DNA from 4 places in the Faecalicatena orotica genome. Region 1 is predicted to be linked to each of the others. Evidence: predicted binding sites of a transcription regulator. Region 1 holds the regulator's gene; each other region holds the start of a gene.
The links. The regulator Rex, encoded in region 1, represses fermentation and respiration genes when NADH is low (regulators of the CRP and FNR family bind a similar motif). The targets are predictions, from matches to a motif close to ATTGTTAANTANTTAACAAT.
Positions count from the first base shown of each region.

Region 2: ABIN22_RS22610 (shikimate dehydrogenase) is a predicted target of Rex. The motif match lies at 2,740-2,759, and genes of this name have one in related genera.
Region 3: hypB (hydrogenase nickel incorporation protein HypB) is a predicted target of Rex. The motif match lies at 2,516-2,535, and genes of this name have one in related genera.
Region 4: ABIN22_RS16015 (proline racemase family protein) is a predicted target of Rex. The motif match lies at 2,031-2,050, and genes of this name have one in related genera.

Region 1 is NZ_CAJJZH010000011.1:25,207-29,619, forward strand. It holds gene ABIN22_RS19650 (NADP-dependent isocitrate dehydrogenase) at 1-476, shown strand, start outside; gene ABIN22_RS19655 (ABC-F family ATP-binding cassette domain-containing protein) at 546-2,489, opposite strand; gene ABIN22_RS19660 (redox-sensing transcriptional repressor Rex) at 2,731-3,381, shown strand; gene ABIN22_RS19665 (NAD(P)H-hydrate dehydratase) at 3,505-4,413, shown strand, end outside.
Region 2 is NZ_CAJJZH010000018.1:35,609-40,021, reverse strand. It holds gene aroD (type I 3-dehydroquinate dehydratase) at 1-506, opposite strand, end outside; gene ABIN22_RS22615 (MFS transporter) at 554-1,765, opposite strand; gene ABIN22_RS22610 (shikimate dehydrogenase) at 1,809-2,684, opposite strand; gene ABIN22_RS22605 (LysR family transcriptional regulator) at 2,876-3,760, shown strand; gene ABIN22_RS22600 (TraX family protein) at 3,895-4,413, shown strand, end outside.
Region 3 is NZ_CAJJZH010000013.1:40,266-44,678, reverse strand. It holds gene ABIN22_RS20945 (FAD-dependent oxidoreductase) at 1-1,752, opposite strand, end outside; gene hypB (hydrogenase nickel incorporation protein HypB) at 1,806-2,474, opposite strand; gene ABIN22_RS20935 (HAD family hydrolase) at 2,780-3,436, opposite strand; gene ABIN22_RS20930 (aldo/keto reductase) at 3,544-4,413, opposite strand, start outside.
Region 4 is NZ_CAJJZH010000007.1:251,569-255,981, reverse strand. It holds gene prdA (D-proline reductase (dithiol) proprotein PrdA) at 1-25, opposite strand, end outside; gene prdC (proline reductase-associated electron transfer protein PrdC) at 212-1,537, opposite strand; tRNA gene ABIN22_RS16020 (tRNA-Sec) at 1,737-1,834, opposite strand; gene ABIN22_RS16015 (proline racemase family protein) at 2,159-3,196, shown strand; gene ABIN22_RS16010 (TetR/AcrR family transcriptional regulator) at 3,386-3,973, shown strand; gene ABIN22_RS16005 (hypothetical protein) at 4,045-4,413, shown strand, end outside.

The DNA.
Region 1 (4,413 bases):
GGATCGAATATTTCTATACCCTCATCGATGATGCGGTTGCCCGCGTTATGAAATCAGAAGGCGGTTATATCTGGGCCTGCAAGAATTATGACGGTGATGTTATGAGTGATATGGTATCCTCTGCATTCGGCTCCCTCGCAATGATGACATCCGTACTTGTATCTCCGGAAGGATACTTTGAATACGAGGCTGCCCACGGAACTGTTCAGCGCCACTATTACAAACACCTGAAAGGGGAGGAGACTTCCACAAATTCTGTTGCCACTATTTTTGCATGGACAGGCGCACTCAGAAAACGCGGTGAACTGGACGGGAACAAAGAGCTGATGGAATTTGCAGACAGACTGGAAAAGGCCACAATTGACACGATTGAAGCAGGAAGCATGACAAAGGATCTGGCCCTGATTACCACTATTGAGAATCCTACAGTATTAAACAGCGAGGACTTCATCAAAGCAATCGCAGCACACCTATAGAATGTACAGCCCCCAAAGGGGCTGCAAAAAAGGAACACCCGGCACTTGCGTGTGTCAGGTGTTCCTCTTTTATTGGGCCAGTTCCTCCCACTTTTCATAAAGCAGTTCCAGCTCTTCTTCATTTCCAGATTTCTCTACGGCGAGCTCCTGACATTTCACAGAGTTGGAATAGACATCCTCATGTGTCATCAGCTCATCAATCCTGGCATTTCTTTCTTCCAAAACTGCGATCCTGTCCTCGGTCTTTTTCAAATCACTTTGCCGTTTACGTTCTTTCGCCTGCTGTTCCTTCTGTTCCTGCCAGCTTAAACGCCCATCTGATGCAGATCCGATATCCTCCCCGTATGATGCGGTATTGTCTGAAACAGATGCCGGGGAGGCGGTGGAAGATGCATAAACCGCAGTCAGTTCTTCTTTCTTTTCAAGGTAATAATCATAATTCCCGATATAGTTCACGAACGTCTGATTGACAAGTTCCAGAATCCGCCCGGCCGTCTGGTTAATAAAATACCTGTCGTGTGATACATAGAGGACGGTGCCCGTATATTCATTCAGGGCCTTTTCCAGAATCTCCTTGGATGTGATGTCCAGATGGTTCGTCGGCTCATCGAGAATCAGGAAATTCGCCTCGGACAACATAAGCTTTGCAAGAGAAACGCGGCCTTTTTCACCGCCGCTCAAATCGCCAATAAGCTTGTAGACATCATCCCCGGTAAACTGGAATGCAGCCAGTGTATTGCGTATCTGCGTATTCGTGAGGGTCGGGTAATCATCCGAGATTTCATCGAAAATATTCTTTCCGTCATGGAGTACATGGTGTTCCTGGTCATAATAGCCTATCTTCACTTTGGAACCCAGAGTAAATGACCCGGTATCCGGCGAAACTACCTGATTGAGTATCTTGAGCAGGGTTGTCTTTCCAGTCCCGTTGTCCCCGATAACAGCCACGTGTTCCCCTCGTTTGATATCAAAGCTGATATTCTGGAACAGGATCTGATGATCGAAAGATTTGGATAATTCTTCCACGGACAGAACATCATTTCCGCTGATGCAGGATGGTTCCAGGGAAAAGTGTATCTCTTTAGCGGGCTCCTGTGGCTTTTCCACAAGCGTCATCTTGTTCAGCATCTTTTCCCGGCTCTCTGCACGCTTGATAGACTTTTCGCGGTTGAAGGAGCGGAGCTTTTCAATGACAGCTTCCTGATGCTTGATTTCACGCTGCTGGTTCAGGTATTCTTTGAGCATGGCATCCCGGATCTGCTGTTTCTTATCCGCATACGCCTTGTAATTCCCGGCATACATGCGGACAGCCCCATTCTCAACTTCGATTACCTTTGTCACGACACGGTTCAGGAAGAAACGGTCATGGGATACAATAAAAACAGCACCCGGGTAGTTCAGAAGATAGGTTTCCAGCCAGGTGATGGAATTCAGGTCCAGATGGTTCGTCGGTTCATCAAGGAGCAGGATATCCGGTTTGGTCAGCAGCAGCTTACCGAGGGAGACACGGGTTTTCTGCCCGCCAGAAAGGGTGTCCGTCATCTTATTAAAATCTTCTTCACCAAAACCAAGACCTTTTAAGACGCCGGTGATCTCACTTTCATAGGCATATCCATTCTGTGCTTCAAACTGTGACATAAGGCGGTTATAGGTTTCCAGCCGCTTCTCAAGTTCCTCACCGTTTAATGACTTCAATTCATGTTCGATCGTGCGGATTTGCTGTTCCATTGCAATAATATCGGCCTTAGCGGTCTTGACCTCCTCATAAATGGAACGTCCGCTTTCCAGCTTCTGCTGCTGTGCAAGGTAGCCAAGCGTCTTCCCCCTTGTCAGAACAACCTCACCGCTGTCTATGGGCTCTTCCTTCACGATCATCTTTAAAATGGTGGATTTGCCCGCCCCGTTTACGCCGACAAGTGCGGCCTTTTCTCTGTCTTCTATATGGAAAGACCCGTCTTTTACGATCAGCTGGTCTCCGAATGATTTATTAAGATTATGACATGCGAGTATCATAATTAACCTCCTGCATCTTAAGTGTGCCTTATTTTACAGCGTTTTGGCCGTAATAAGGAAATACATACTTATTTCATTATAGCGAAAATAAAGTAAAATACAACTAAAAAATTGACTTTGTCCACACAATTCTATATAATAAAATTCGGTACATTGTTTTGTAAGTACCTATGTATCATATTATGAAGAGCATAGATCATTACAAAACGATGTACTAGACTAAGTTTGGAGGGTGATAACTGTGGAAGAGAGAGAAATATCACGTGCGGTAATAGGAAGGCTGCCAAGATATTACAGATATTTGGGAGAATTACTGGATGCAGGGGTTGAGCGGATTTCGTCAAATGACCTGAGCAAGAAGATGAGTGTCACTGCTTCACAGATCCGTCAGGATTTAAATAATTTCGGCGGCTTTGGACAACAGGGCTATGGATATAACGTAAAGTATCTTTATACAGAGATCGGGAAGATCCTCGGTTTAAACAGACAGCATAATATGATTATAATTGGAGCCGGCAATCTCGGGCAGGCACTTGCGAATTACGCGTCTTTTGAGAAGAGTGGTTTCAGTCTGAAAGGACTGTTCGATGTGAATCCGAGACTCGAAGGTGTTTCTATCCGCGGCATACCGGTCCGCATGATGGATGAATTAAAAGACTTTTTAAAACATAACGAAATAGAAATTGCAGCGCTTACGATTCCAAAATCAAAAGCAATAGAAGTAGCAGACCTGCTTGTAGCAAATGGAATTAAAGCTATCTGGAACTTTGCACATACGGATCTAAACCTTCCGGATGATGTCATTGTAGAGAGTGTACACCTCTCAGATAGTCTGATGAAACTTTCCTACAATATCACAAGCTATAATGAGGAACACGGCAGCAAAGCGTAAACAGTAGAAATTTGAGTTTAACAAAGACGTTCAGGACGTGTAACGAAGGCGGTGCCTTTTTTACACGTCATTTCATTTCGGCGTATTTTGGGAAATTTGAAAGTAAACAAGGAGGAAGAGCATATGAGATATCTGCCTACAGGGGAATGGATGCAGAAAGCGGACAGCTTTACCATCAATGAGATTGGCCTGCCGTCCCTGGTTTTAATGGAGCGGGCCGCCTTAAAAGTTGTGGAAGCTATGGAGCGGGAACAAATCAATCTGGAAAAACCACTTATATTCTGCGGTTCCGGCAACAATGGCGGGGATGGTTTTGCCGTTGCCCGGCTGCTGAAAGAAAAAGGATATGATGCTACGGCCGTATTTGTGGGCCATGAATCCTCCATGAGTGCCGACTGCCGCAGGCAGAAGGAAATTGCAGAAAAATGTGGCGTGCCGATGGTAACAACTGTATGCCGTCAGGAATATACTACTATAGTGGATGCAGTTTTCGGGGTAGGACTCAATAGAGAAATCACGGGGGACTATCTGGAGTCTATCGTAAAAATGAATGCTTTAAGCGGGCAGAAAGTGGCCGTAGACATCCCGTCCGGGATCTGTTCTGCCACGGGCAGGGTGCTTGGCTGTGCTTTTCAGGCAGATTTGACAGTTACCTTCCAGTGTGAAAAGCTGGGACTGATCCTCCATCCCGGGCATATGTATGCAGGAAAGACAGTTGTGGCTGATATTGGTATCCAATGCGGATTATTTGAAAAGGAAAATGATATCTGTTATACCTATGAGAAAAAAGATCTGCCGGACCTTATGCCGCCCAGACGACCGAACTCCCATAAGGGCACTTACGGGAAGGTCCTGATGATTACAGGAAGCAAGGGCATGTCCGGTGCCGCCTACTTAAGTGCAAAGGCTGCTTATACAAGCGGGGCGGGACTTGTTCAGATCTATACCTCAGAGGATAACCGCGTGATTCTGCAGCAGCTACTCCCCGAAGCCATCATCTCAACATATACTGAATTTGAAGAGGAAAAACTA
Region 2 (4,413 bases), on a different contig from region 1:
GGAATATCTGCCCCCAGCTCCTGCATTTTTAACAGGCGGGAAACAATCTCCTTCTGGTCTGGTGTTTTGTGGAAATCGTGGTTGGATGCGATAACCTTTACCCCGCATTCATGGGCCGTTTCCACGACACTTTTCACTGCTTCATCCCCCGTAAACGCTTCCACATCTACCAGATCGACATAGCCCGATTTCGCGGCATCCTGGTTCAGTTTTACATAAATATCTGTTTCAATTGCCTTTTCCCCTCCCTCTTTGGAAGTACGGAACGTAAACAGAAGCGGGATCTCCCCCAGTGCCTCACGAAGCTGCTTCATGGTGCCTTCTGTCTTCTCTGCATCAAAGATATCCTCGTACCAGTCTACGCGCCACTCTACGACGTCAGCACCAAGCTCTTTCATCTCACGGGCCGCCTTTAAGATGTCTTCTCTTGTTACACCGACAATCGGAACACATATTTTCGGGATTCCTGTACCTATCTCTACATTTCTTACTTTTACTGGATTCATAATCATTCTCCTTTTATCTGCACTCTAAGTTATCCACAACTTACTCACTAATTTTCAACTTTATCTACAAGTTTACCATAACGCATGTTGACAAACAACGCCAGAATTACTCCAATTACTGTAATGATGATGTTCATTGTAATGACTGCCTGCGGACCGCTGGATGCACTTACCTTTCCGGCCGCGGAAAGAATCGTATAGTTGGAAAGGCTGGATGCGATCATGATGATACTTGTAATCGTACCTTTGATCTTCGGGAACAGATCGTTAACTGTCGCCGTAGCCAGCTGGAGCACCCCTCCTGCCGCTGAGTATCCGATCACGAAGGAACCGATCTGGCAGATCATCGGAGTTCTTACAATATATACGATGATCAGCATCATTGTGGCAATTGCCGGATAAATTACAAGGAAACGAACTTGTTTAAATTTTGTTACCAGTACGGAAGTAAGCAGTATTGCTACAATTGTTCCTGCGGAATACCATGTCTGCATAATGCTGGCATCTTTCATGCCTGCGATCTCTGTCCCGAACTTCTGCGCACAATTCAGCCAGAGCTGGAATGTTGCAGTACAGGTAAATCCGATTGCGATCAGGGCCATACTCTCCAGGGTGAACTTTGCATGCTTCAGATTCTGTATAAAAGATTCGCTCTTTCCATCAGCTGCTTTTTCCTGTGCCGGCATCGGTATCTTAAAGGTTAACACACCGATCACCAGAATTACGACTGCCGCTGCGATTAAAATCGTGTTGTATGACATATTTGCCGCTGCCACAAATCCGAGCATGAACGGAAGTAAGAGCTGTGAAATGGAGATAAAGAACTTAGTCAGCATGGTTGCCAGCCCGGAACGCGGTTCCAGAATCTCTACACAGGCCGGGATCACACCAGTATCCAGAAATGAATTCGCGGCTCCTCCGAGAATTGCCGCCGCGTATGCAACCTGCATGTTTGGTGAATATGCAACCCCGAAGAAGAAGACCGCATAGGAGAATATCCCGATCAGGGAACTGACACGGCGTCCCATTTTATCAGAGATCGGTCCGGAAAACGGCAGCGTGATCAAACGGCCGAGTCCCAATGCCGCAGCCACGAGTGTGACCGCGTCGTCCGCTGTTCCCCACTGTGCGGCCAGTGCCTCTTTCATGACCTGCTGTCCTAAGATGGAACATCCGATCCCGTGGATGAAATAGTTTAAATATAGTATAAATGCGCTCGGGTATAACTTTCTGCCTGTTTTGCTTACAGCTGTACTCATTGTTTTTCCTCTCTTTCCTTTCAGCGAATGGTTATCGTATTACTTACTCGTATTTAATATCCAGTATTTCTTTCATATATTCTATCGGCATCGGCTGGCCTGTCCAGAGTTCAAAGGCCGCAGACCCCTGAAACAGCATCATGCCTAGTCCGTTCATCGTCTTGCATCCGACTTCTTTTGCCATCTTAAGAAGTGCTGTCTCTCTTGGGAAATAAACGACATCTGTCACAATCAGGTCCGGCCTTAAGAATGATTTGTCCGGAATATAAGTCTTCCCTTCCAACGGTTTCATCCCCATACCGGTTGCATTTGCAAAAAGATAACTGCCGGCAATCTCTTTCTTTAACAGTTCCAAATCCGCCAGATCATAGAGCGCCGCCCTGCATTCAGTGTTCTCGTTGATCTTGCGCACAGTCTCCTCGGCATTTCCCCAGAATTTATCTTTTACATTAAAGATGGACATTTCTTTTACACCGTCCAGGGCAGCCTGGATTTCAATCGCTGTTGCGGCACCGCCGGCCCCTACAATCGTCATCTTCTTTCCTATGACATCTATATGGTTATCCTTCAGTGCTTCCATATAACCGATTCCGTCTGTGATATGCCCTGTCAGCACACCGTCCTCATTGACAATCGTGTTGACCGCCCCGCACATTTCTGCCGCAGGTGATAACTTATCCAGATACTTATGTACCACTGTTTTATTTGGCATGGATACATTGGAACCTTTCATCTTTAATGCACGAAGACCCTTGATCGCATCCTCCAGTGAATCATTGTCTACCTCGAATGCGAGGTATGCATAATCCAGCCCCAGTTTTGCAAACGCTTCATTCTGCATAGCGGGTGAACTTGAATGACGGATTGGATACGCCATTAAACCTATTAATTCAGTATGTCCTGTAATTCTTTCTGCCATTTTCTTAATCTCCTTATTCTTATCTCATTTTTCTTTTACTTCTGCCTCAACTTTGTTTGTTAATTATTAAACAACCTCTTTAATCACATTATAGTTCATCACAACCGATAGTTCTAATACAACTTTCTTACTTTTTTGATAGATTTAAACTATCATTTATGATAAAATATATACAAAAAGGAGGCCTGCTCATGACACTCAATCAACTGCTTTATTTTCAGAAGGTTGCCCAATGCCAGCACTTCCGCCAGGCAGCCGCGGACCTGAATATCTCCCAGCCGAGCCTGAGCCGCTCAATGGCCGTTCTGGAAGAAGAACTGGATATTATATTATTTGAAAGGTCCGGGAGGAATGTCCGGCTGACTAAATACGGGAAGATTTTTCTGGAACATGTGGACCGGATCCTGCATGAGACAGACCTTGCAGCCGAAAGAATGCGCCAGCTCTCAGGGAACGAGGGGCATGTGGATATCGCCTATGTGTTCCCCCTTGCAGGACGCTATATCCCGCATATGGTGCGGAAGTTTTTGCAGAAAGAAAAGAACAGCAGTGTGACTTTCAGTTTTCACCAGAGTCACACCGGGGATATGATCAACGGACTGAAGGCCGACCGGTATGATGTCATCTTTGGCTCCTATGTGGAAAATGAGCCGGATATTCAGTTCGTTCCTATCATTAACCAGAAGATGGTCGTCATCACGCCGCCGGGCCACCCTCTTCTGGAACAAGGTTTTGTCAGCCTGAAGGATCTGGAGCGTTACCCGATCATCGGGTACGACCGCACTTCCGGCCTTGGCAAGTTTACGAACCGCATATACCAGACCCATGACCTTTCCCTGAATATCATCTGTGAATCCCCCGACGAGAACGCAATCTCTGCTCTTGTCGCGGAAGACTTCGGAATCGCACTCGTAGCCGATGTGGATTTGATACGAGAAAGAAACGTATGCGTACTGCCGCTCTCCGGGGCAGGTTTCACACACACTGTTTATATGGCATACAAGAAGGAACACTACCTGATCTCGGCTGTCAAGAATTTTATCCAGTTTATACGCAAAGAAGGCACTCACTTATAACGGTGCCTGTTTTCTTTACAAACCTCTTAGATATTATTAAGGATTTCTTAAGTAGACCTGCGGCTTTACTGATGGTAAAATTTTCTTAGACACAATTAGGGCAGAATTCACCGCCGGATCAGAGGAGTTTTTACATGAGTACTTTTGTTTTAAAAATGATCGCTCTTTGCTTTATGGTCATCGACCATATCGGATATTATTTTGAGGGGACGCCTATGCTACTTCGCATGCTTGGCAGAATATCTTACCCCTTGTTTTTATTCTGTATGGTCTGGGGCTACCATTATACGAAGAGCCGGACAAAATACCTGATCCGCCTGTATCTTATGAGTGTATTCATGACCTTGTTCGGATACGCCATAGACGCTCATTTCGCCACTACAGCAGGTTATGGAAATCATAATATTTTTCTTTCCATGTTCCTTGTCGGCGTCTGTATCAGCACGATCGAATTATTTAAAAAAGCTCCCGGCAAAGGGTTTCTGGCCGTGGGAATCATGTTCGCAGTACAGGTCCTATATTACAGCCTGCCGAACTTTTTACCTTTCCTGCGCGATATGAGCGGGGACACGATTACCGGGATCATACCAAATCTGGCGCTAAACGAGTACGGGTTTGAATTTGTCGTACTCGGAGTGCTGATGTACTACCTG
Region 3 (4,413 bases), on a different contig from region 1:
GCCTGTCGTCTCATCCGTATTGACCATATGGAGGAATTCTACTCCCGTCAGCACGCCCACTGCCTCTTCGCCAGGAACTCCTGCTTTTCTTCCCCCCTGGCATCCAATTGCAATATAAAATGCTTTATAATCCTGTGCACGGAGTTCTGCAAGTGTTACGTCTTTTCCAACTTCTACACCGCACTTAAACTCGACGCCCATCTCACGCAGGACTTCAATCTCTGCATCCACAACATCCTTCTCAAGCCTAAAGCCCGGAATTCCGTGCGTCAGCATTCCGCCTGGATGACGATGCTTTTCAAATACAGTGACCGGATACCCTTTTTGTGCAAGGAAGAAGGCACAGGACATTCCGGCCGGGCCGGCACCGATAACGGCTACCTTCTGCGGATACATCTTTCCGATCTGGTTGACCATCGGCGGGATGTAACGTGTCTCTGCATTCAGTTCCTGCATGGCAATGAATTTCTTCACTTCATCAATCGCCACTGCCTGATCAATTTCGCCCCTTGTACATGCCTGCTCACAGCGGCGGTTGCAGATACTTCCGCAGACTGCCGGGAACGGGTTTTCCTTCTTGATCAGTTTCAATGCATCCAGATATCTTCCCTGAGATGCCATCTTAATATATCCCTGCACCGCAATATGTGCCGGGCAGTTCGTCTTACACGGAGATGTTCCTGTATCATAACAGTTGATCTGGTTGTCGTCCCTGTAATTTTCATTCCACTTCTCCGGTCCCCATTTCACGGCATCCGGAAGCTCCTGCTTCGGATATACGACCGGGCCCTCCTTCGTACAAAGCTTTTGTCCCAGTTTGGCTGCGCCGGACGGACAGTATTCCACACACTGTCCGCATGCCACGCAGTTATCGGCATCCACTCGCGCGATATAAGCGGAACGGGACAAGTTTGGCGTGTTAAAAAGCTGTGAGGTGCGCAGAGCATAACAGGAACAGACACAGCAGTTGCAGATGGCAAAGATCTTATCTTCCCCGTCTATGTTGGTGATCTGGTGTACCAGCCCGTTGTCCTCTGCACGCTGAAGAATCTCCATCACTTCTGCTTCATCGATATACCTTCCCTTCCCTGTCTCGACGAGGTAATCCGCCATATCCCCTACACCAATGCACATATCGTCCTCAAGATGCCCGCAGCCTTCCCCCTGGATCCTGCGTGAACGGCGGCAGGAACAGGCACCCACTGCATATTTCCCTTTATACTTCTGTACCCAGTGGGATATATGTTCCACACTGACAGATTTCTGCTCCGTCGGAATCGCTTTTTCCACCGGAATCACGTGCATTCCTACCCCGGCCCCGCCAAGAGGCACCATCGGTGTGACTTTCTCCAGCGGAAGGCGTGACATTCTCTCGAAAAACCGTGCGATCTCCGGATGTTCTTCCACCTGTTCCTTATTCATGTTCATAAATTCCGCACAGCCCGGTACGAACATCGGAAGTATGTACTGCTTATGGTGGTCAGCATTCTCCCAGTTATATTCCAGAAGACCGATCACACTCATTTCCTGCAGAAGTTCTTCTGTCCGCTTCAGCGGTTTTTTACACTTCTTTGCGATCTCCTGCGCGCTGGCCGGTTTGCGTACCTTCATGGCCAGCGCCACTTCCGCCATCTCATCCGTAATTACACAGGCAAGCCCCCAGTATTCCGGATCATCCACAGTCACCTTGTGCCCGATACGGTCCGTAATCTTCTGCCCCAGCTTTAATATTAATTTTCTCTCTTCTGCCATCACTTTCACTCCTTCCCCCGGGTATATCCATACCCGGATTCAGACAGCCGTCTTTACGACTGCCAGCCTCTCACTTCTTCCTTCAGCCAGTTGGTCCATTCCTCTATCCCTTCCCCTGTGCGGGCACAAATTGGAATAATCTTTGCATTGGGATTCCTCATCAGAATGTTCTTCCGGCATTTTTCCATATCAAAGTCGAAATACGGGAGCACATCGATCTTGTTGATCAGCACCACATCACAGATGGAAAACATCAGGGGATACTTCAATGGCTTATCATCCCCTTCCGGCACACTCAGGATCATGGCATTCTTAACTGCCCCTGTATCAAACTCTGCCGGGCAGACAAGGTTTCCCACATTCTCCAGAATCGCCAGGTCAAGATCCCCGGTCTTTAGCCCTTCCAGTCCCTGACGCGTCATATCCGCATCCAGATGGCACATTCCCCCTGTATGAAGCTGGATTGCCCTCACACCAAGATTGGAAATCGTCTCTGCATCCACATCTGAATCGATATCCGCCTCCATCACGCCGATCTTCAGTTCGTCTTTCAGCTGTTCGATTGTCCTCGATAATGTCGTCGTCTTACCCGACCCCGGGGAAGACATCAGATTTAGCAGAAAGACTTTTTTCTCTTTCAGCTCGCCTCTTAATTCCTGTGCCCGTTTATCATTGTCTGCAAATACACTCTGCTTGATTTCCAGTACCCTGAATTCTCCCATCTCATTTCCTCCTTCATTCAGTAAATCTGGCTGTACCAGATAATGTTATCTTTTTAACATTATACTATGCCACGAAATACATGTCAATTTCAGCCTTTATTTTTGTGCACTATGCTGTTATTTCGGAACGTTTTTCGTGCATTTCCACCTTATGTTTTCAATGTGGTTTCTGGTATAACCACATCCACGATTCAGAAAATAGTTTATTTACGAAACGAATGCTTCATCTTTCTTCAATATAAAAAAACACATAACAAAATGCCCTTTCAGTAACAGAGCAATTTGTTATGTGGTTTTTGTGTCAGTCATTCTTTTATAATTATATCTGTCAAAGACTGTACAGTCAGGATATCATTATGTTGCTGTTTTCCCGTACGGTCCACCAGTATAGGCCATATTCCCGCCGCCTGTGCACCCAAAACATCTGAATCGTAAGAATCCCCGATGTGGACCGTCTCCTCCGCCCTGCATCCGCTTATCTGCAATGCCTTTTCGAAGACTTCCCGATGCGGCTTATATGCTCTTACCATATCTGCGGAAATAATCCCTGCCGGGGAAAGTCCTTTTTTCTTCATGCTTTCCTCGACATAGGGAACTCCATTATTCGTAATTACATAGACAGGAACTTCACATCTATTATAAAATCTTTCTGCGTCATCAAACAACGGTGCATTCACCCAGAATCCCCGGAACAGCTCATGCAGTTCATCCAGATTCTCCTTAAGGCCGTCCATCCTGCACAAATCTGCCAGCACCTTCTCGACGATCTCATCTTCGGTCAGATATGCTTCTTTGTAACTGCTTTCTTCATACTGCTTCATAAGCTCCCACCAGCGTCCTACAGCCTCTTTTGGGTCATGGATATTGCTGTTTCTGCAGATTCTCATAATGATCTCCTGCAGTTCATCCCCGCCTTCCTGTACCGTTGTACCTGTATAATCAATAAATACCGCTTTTACCATCTCTGCCGCGTCCCTTCAGTTCTCTAGTATTTTGCTTCTATTTAGCGTCCATTAATTATTATAAGTGTTTCCGGGAAGAGTTGCAACGGGTTTCTATGGACAGAGCTTTACAGCCCCGCCGGCTGTTTCAGCTTTTCCGTAAAATCATGCATCGCATCTGCAATCGCCAGCTGCTGTGGACAGACAGCCTCACAGCTCTTACAGCCGATACACTGGCCCGGCCTTTTCTCTTCATCAAGTGCATCTACTGCCATATGCGTAATCGCTCCATTAACAAATCTTGTTTCATTATAAAGTGACAGCAGTACCGGTATATCCAGCCCCTTGGGACAATGTGTCACGCAATAGCGGCATGCCGTACAAGGAAGAACATCCAGCATACTATCTGCCACTTCCATCAATGCCTTCATTTCCGTTTCATCAAGCGGCTTATCTTCCTCAAAGGTACGGACATTGTCTACCATCTGTTCCATGTCAGACATTCCTGACAGAGTTACTGCTACTCCTTTCACGCTCTGCAAAAATCGGAATGCCCATGCAGGAATGTCCTCTTCCGGACGGAGCGCTTTTAATTTTTTCTCGTTCTCTTCGGAAAGAGAGACTAGCTTTCCTCCCCGAAGCGGCTCCATTACCCATACCGGAATCTGATATTCACCCAGCAATTCCACCTTTGCTTTTGCATCCTGCAGCTTCCAGTCCAAATAATTCAGCTGGATCTGGCAGAATTCCATATGCCTTCCATATGTATCCAGAAAACGTTTGATCGTATCATAACGCCCATGTGCCGAAAACCCGAGATGTCTGATGCGACCGTTTTCTTTCTGCTTTAACAGATACTCCATAATCCCGTAATCAGGGTCCATATATGGATCAATATTTTTCTCATACACATTGTGAAACAGGTAAAAATCAAAATACTCTACGCCGCATCTTTCCAGCTGTTCCTCAAAAATCTCCTCTACTTTTCCCATATTGGA
Region 4 (4,413 bases), on a different contig from region 1:
TCGCTGTTTCAGCTGTAATTGACATACTTTCTTTCCTCCTTTTATCTTATATCCCAAGGACCGCTGTGCTGGTCCTTCAGGCAGGCACACACACTTGTGCGGCACTGTATATGGACTGACGTATCCGCCAGTTCCATATAGTAACATTGTAAACACCTTCCCGGATATCAACTCCCCGGGAAATATCTATTTTCCAACAGGGCTCTCAGTCTTACCGGCCGTCCGGAAGCTGGTCCACCTGCTTAGAAACTGTTAATCTTCTATATAATGGATGATTAATTGTCCTCATAATATGGTCTGTCTGATGGAACACTTTCAGTTTCATCTTAGGTGCAGATCCCATAACTGTATTGGAACAATCAGAGCAGTTGCCGATGATAATATATTCGGCGCCGTCCTTCTTAAACTGCAGACACTTCTGGGCCTGTCCCGGACAGTTGCCCGGATTCTCACATTTCAGTGTCCCGTTTTTCATCTCAATCGCCTGCTTACATCTTGCTACAGATACAACCTCTCCATGCATCTTTTCGCAGATATCACGCATACGCTCTTCATTTCCACCGCATGCGCAGACAAGAAGCCCTACCGGTGCGCCGTGCAGGTCCGGTAAATCTATTGTTACAATAATACCCCCGGTCGTCTTTGTAACCGGTGCATCCATCGCAACTGCCTTTCCTGTAAATGGTCCGCCCATGATGATTTCCCCATACACACCATCAATTCCACCGGAACATTCAATCATATCCTCCACGCTTGTCCCTACCGGAACATCCATATAAACATGCGGCTGGTTCCCGCCGTTTAACTTGCCAATGACCGTCAGGTTCTTGCTATAGCATGGCTTTCTCAGTTCTATCGCTTCTGCAACACGCAGTACTGTCTCTACATTAATCACAACCGAATCCGCTGCTGACGGAAGCTGTGTAGGATCAAGCAGCTTTCCGAGAGTCTCTCTTACAACCGCACGTTCCTCGCCCATTGGATAAATATCCGGAAGCAGGTGGATAGAGATATTTTCCTCTCCTTTAATCGCTTCACGGATAGTATCTACCGCTTTTTTATTCTTAGCCTTGATTGCAAAAATAGCTTTTGCAGCATTGGAGATTTCCATACAATATTTTACACCTTTGAGAGTCATCTCCATATTCTCTTCAATCTGACGGATATTATGGTACAGTCCCGGTTCACACTCAACCGCATTCACAAGAATGTAACCACCTTTTAAATCTGTCCCCAGTTTGACGCCTGTCGGGAATCCGGCCCCGCCCATTCCGACCACTCCGGCTTCCTTCACCATCTCCAGCGGGCTGCCTTCATGGATCTGTACAAACGCATCCTTCTGTTCCTCATCCGGAACAATGACGATTCTGTCTTCAAGAACAGACTCGACACTTCCATAGACACTGGAAAAAATGTTGGCTCCCAGTCCATTCGGGACGGCAATCAGTGTTCCCTTCTCCACTTTGTCCCCGGCTTTCACAACCGGCTCACATGGAGCACCTACATGCTGTCTTAGCAAAAACTGTAACTTTCCCATGACCTGTTTCTCCTTTTAGATTATATATTATTTATCTTTTCTATAAGTAAAGCGGCTGACACACGGCATCTGCCATGCTTCTGCAGGCTGTTTTATCTCTGCCCGACCAGCTTTTACAATATTTTTTCAAACAAAAGGCAGCATACGCTGCTCCTTATATATAGTAAGTTTGTGAAATTAATCTCACAAATCTGATTTTTGGCGGAGGCATGTGGGAATCGAACCCACCCAGGACGCTCCTAACGCCCAACACTGGTTTTGAAGACCAGGAGGCACACCAGTTACCCTTCTACCCCCATATTCAGTTTTTCCAAGCTTTCCGGGCCGTTGTCACTTTAGCCGCGGATATCAAATTATCAAAATTACACATTCAATTTGATATTTTATTTTTTACTTTATCTGTTTTTTATATTAACAAATAATCGTTGACTTTTCAAGGGTTTTCGTACATAATAATTAATATAAACTGAACTTCGTACTAGAACGCGGTCTATTCGTCGATTTTTTATCAATTTGGGCTCCGTATTTTGCAGGATACTTTCTATATAATAGGTTATTTTATTCCTGTTATTAAATCGCTTATAGACAAGTTCTATAAACTACCAATTAGGAGGAAAAGTAATGAATTACAATCCCAAAATTAACCTGGATGCATTCGAAGCATCATTTAAGGCAATCGACACACACACTGTCGGAGAGTTCACCCGTATTATTATGTCAGGATTTCCTGAGTTAAAAGGGGACTCCATGATGGAACGCAAGCAGTACCTTGCAAAAAACTATGATAAATACCGTCAGGCACTCATGTTCGAACCGCGCGGCCATCATGATATGTTTGGTGCACTCGTTACAGAGCCTGTTAATCCGGAAGCAGACTTCGGTGTTATCTTCATGGATACGGGTGAATATCTGAACATGTGCGGACATGGGACGATCGGAACAACAACGGCTCTGATCGAAGCCGGACTCGTTCCTGCTGTTGAACCGTATACAGAAGTAGTATTAGACGCTCCGGCCGGACTTATTCGTGTAAAGGCAGAAGTTAAGAATGGAAAGGTTCTGAACGTAACCTTGACAAATGTGCCTGCTTTCTTATATAAAGAAAATCTGACGACCGTTGTCGACGGCAAAGAAGTAAAATACGATATTGCATTCGGCGGAAGTTTCTTCGCCCTCGTAGATATCGAGCAGATGGGCTGGACAGTTAACAAAGAGTCTATTCCTGAATTAACCAATTTCGGAATGAAGGTCATTGAACAAGTTAATAAAGAAGTAGAGATTAAGCATCCTGAACTTGACATCACTACCGTAGACCTGGCTGAGCTTTACTGCCATACAAAAACTGACGGATGTGACTACCGCAACGTAGTTATTTTCGGTGATTACATGGCTGACCGTTCACCGTGCGGAACAGGAACAAGTGCAAAGCTGGCAACACTTTATTCCCGCGGCCAGATAAAGATCGGAGAGCCTTTCGTGTACGAAAGCTTTATCGGTTCCCAGTTCAAAGGTGTTATAAAGGAAGAAGCAACAGTAGGGGAATTCAAAGCAGTCATTCCTCAAATTACAGGAAGCGCCTATATCACAGGAGAGTCAACTTATGTAATCGATCCGGATGATCCGCTCAGATACGGTTTCAAAGTATCCAGAGGAAAATAAGAAACAGTCCTAGTCCTTATATATAAGGGGAAAATGAAGGGGAAATCTTCATTTTCCTCTTTTTGTTTGTAGCGGACTCCAACTTATGCTATACTATAATACAAGCTAAAAAGAAACAACTGTATGCAGCCTCTCAGTTATTATTCACATATCCTGACAGCTGCGCATTTACAAGGAAGTGAGGGTATTATGCCACGTAAAAAACAGACAACCAAAAGCAGAATTGTAAAGGCTGCCTGGAATTTATTTTATAAAAACGGTTACGACAATACTACCGTCGAAGACATTATTAAGTTGTCAAAGACATCCAAGGGAACCTTTTACCACTATTTTAAGGGGAAAGATGCCCTTCTTTCTACTTTATCTGATCTGTTCGACCAGAAATATGAAGAAATCAACAATACTCTGGACCAGTCACTTTCTTCCAGAGACAAGCTGTTACTGCTGAACCACGAATTATTCTATATGATTGAGACGAGCATCGACATGAACCTGCTTGCATCCTTATATTCCTCCCAGCTTGTAACTAAAGATAACCGGTCACTGCTGGATGATGACCGTTATTATTTTCAGCTGATTACAGAGATCATAGCGGCAGGGATAGATACCGGGGAATTCAGCCGGACTTCTACTGTTGACGGGCTTGTAAAAATCTACACCATGTATGAGCGTGCGCTCTTGTATGACTGGGCACTGTGTGAGGGTAAATATTCACTTTCCGCTTATAGTGACAAGTTACTGCCGCATGTACTGGATAATTTTGAAAAAGGAATATGATAGCCGCAAATCATTGTGTTTTTCGACAAAAACTGATATGATTAAGAAAAATCTTAATGGAGGTATTATCTGTGTCTGAAGAATCTACACTTGTAAAAGATGAAACTGTTAAATCAACTGCTGAAGGCACTGTAACAGCCGGTGAGGATGCCGTTACTCCGACTAATGCAGATGCTTCGAATATTGTTCCTTTTAATTCCGAAGAACCGGCTGCCGTGAATACCGCCGAGGTTTCTGAAGAGGCTCAGGATCCTTCCGTTAATATAGCAGAAACTGCCACACCTGCCGAAGGGGCTGCTGCAAAGGTTGTCCAAAAAGCTTCTGATATTGCGGATAAAGCCTCTGCATATACGGAAAAAGCTGCCGATTTTGCAGGAAAGACTGCACAAAAGGCTGCTTCACGTATCAAACCGGAGCCAGAGGATGATTTTCTAAATGAA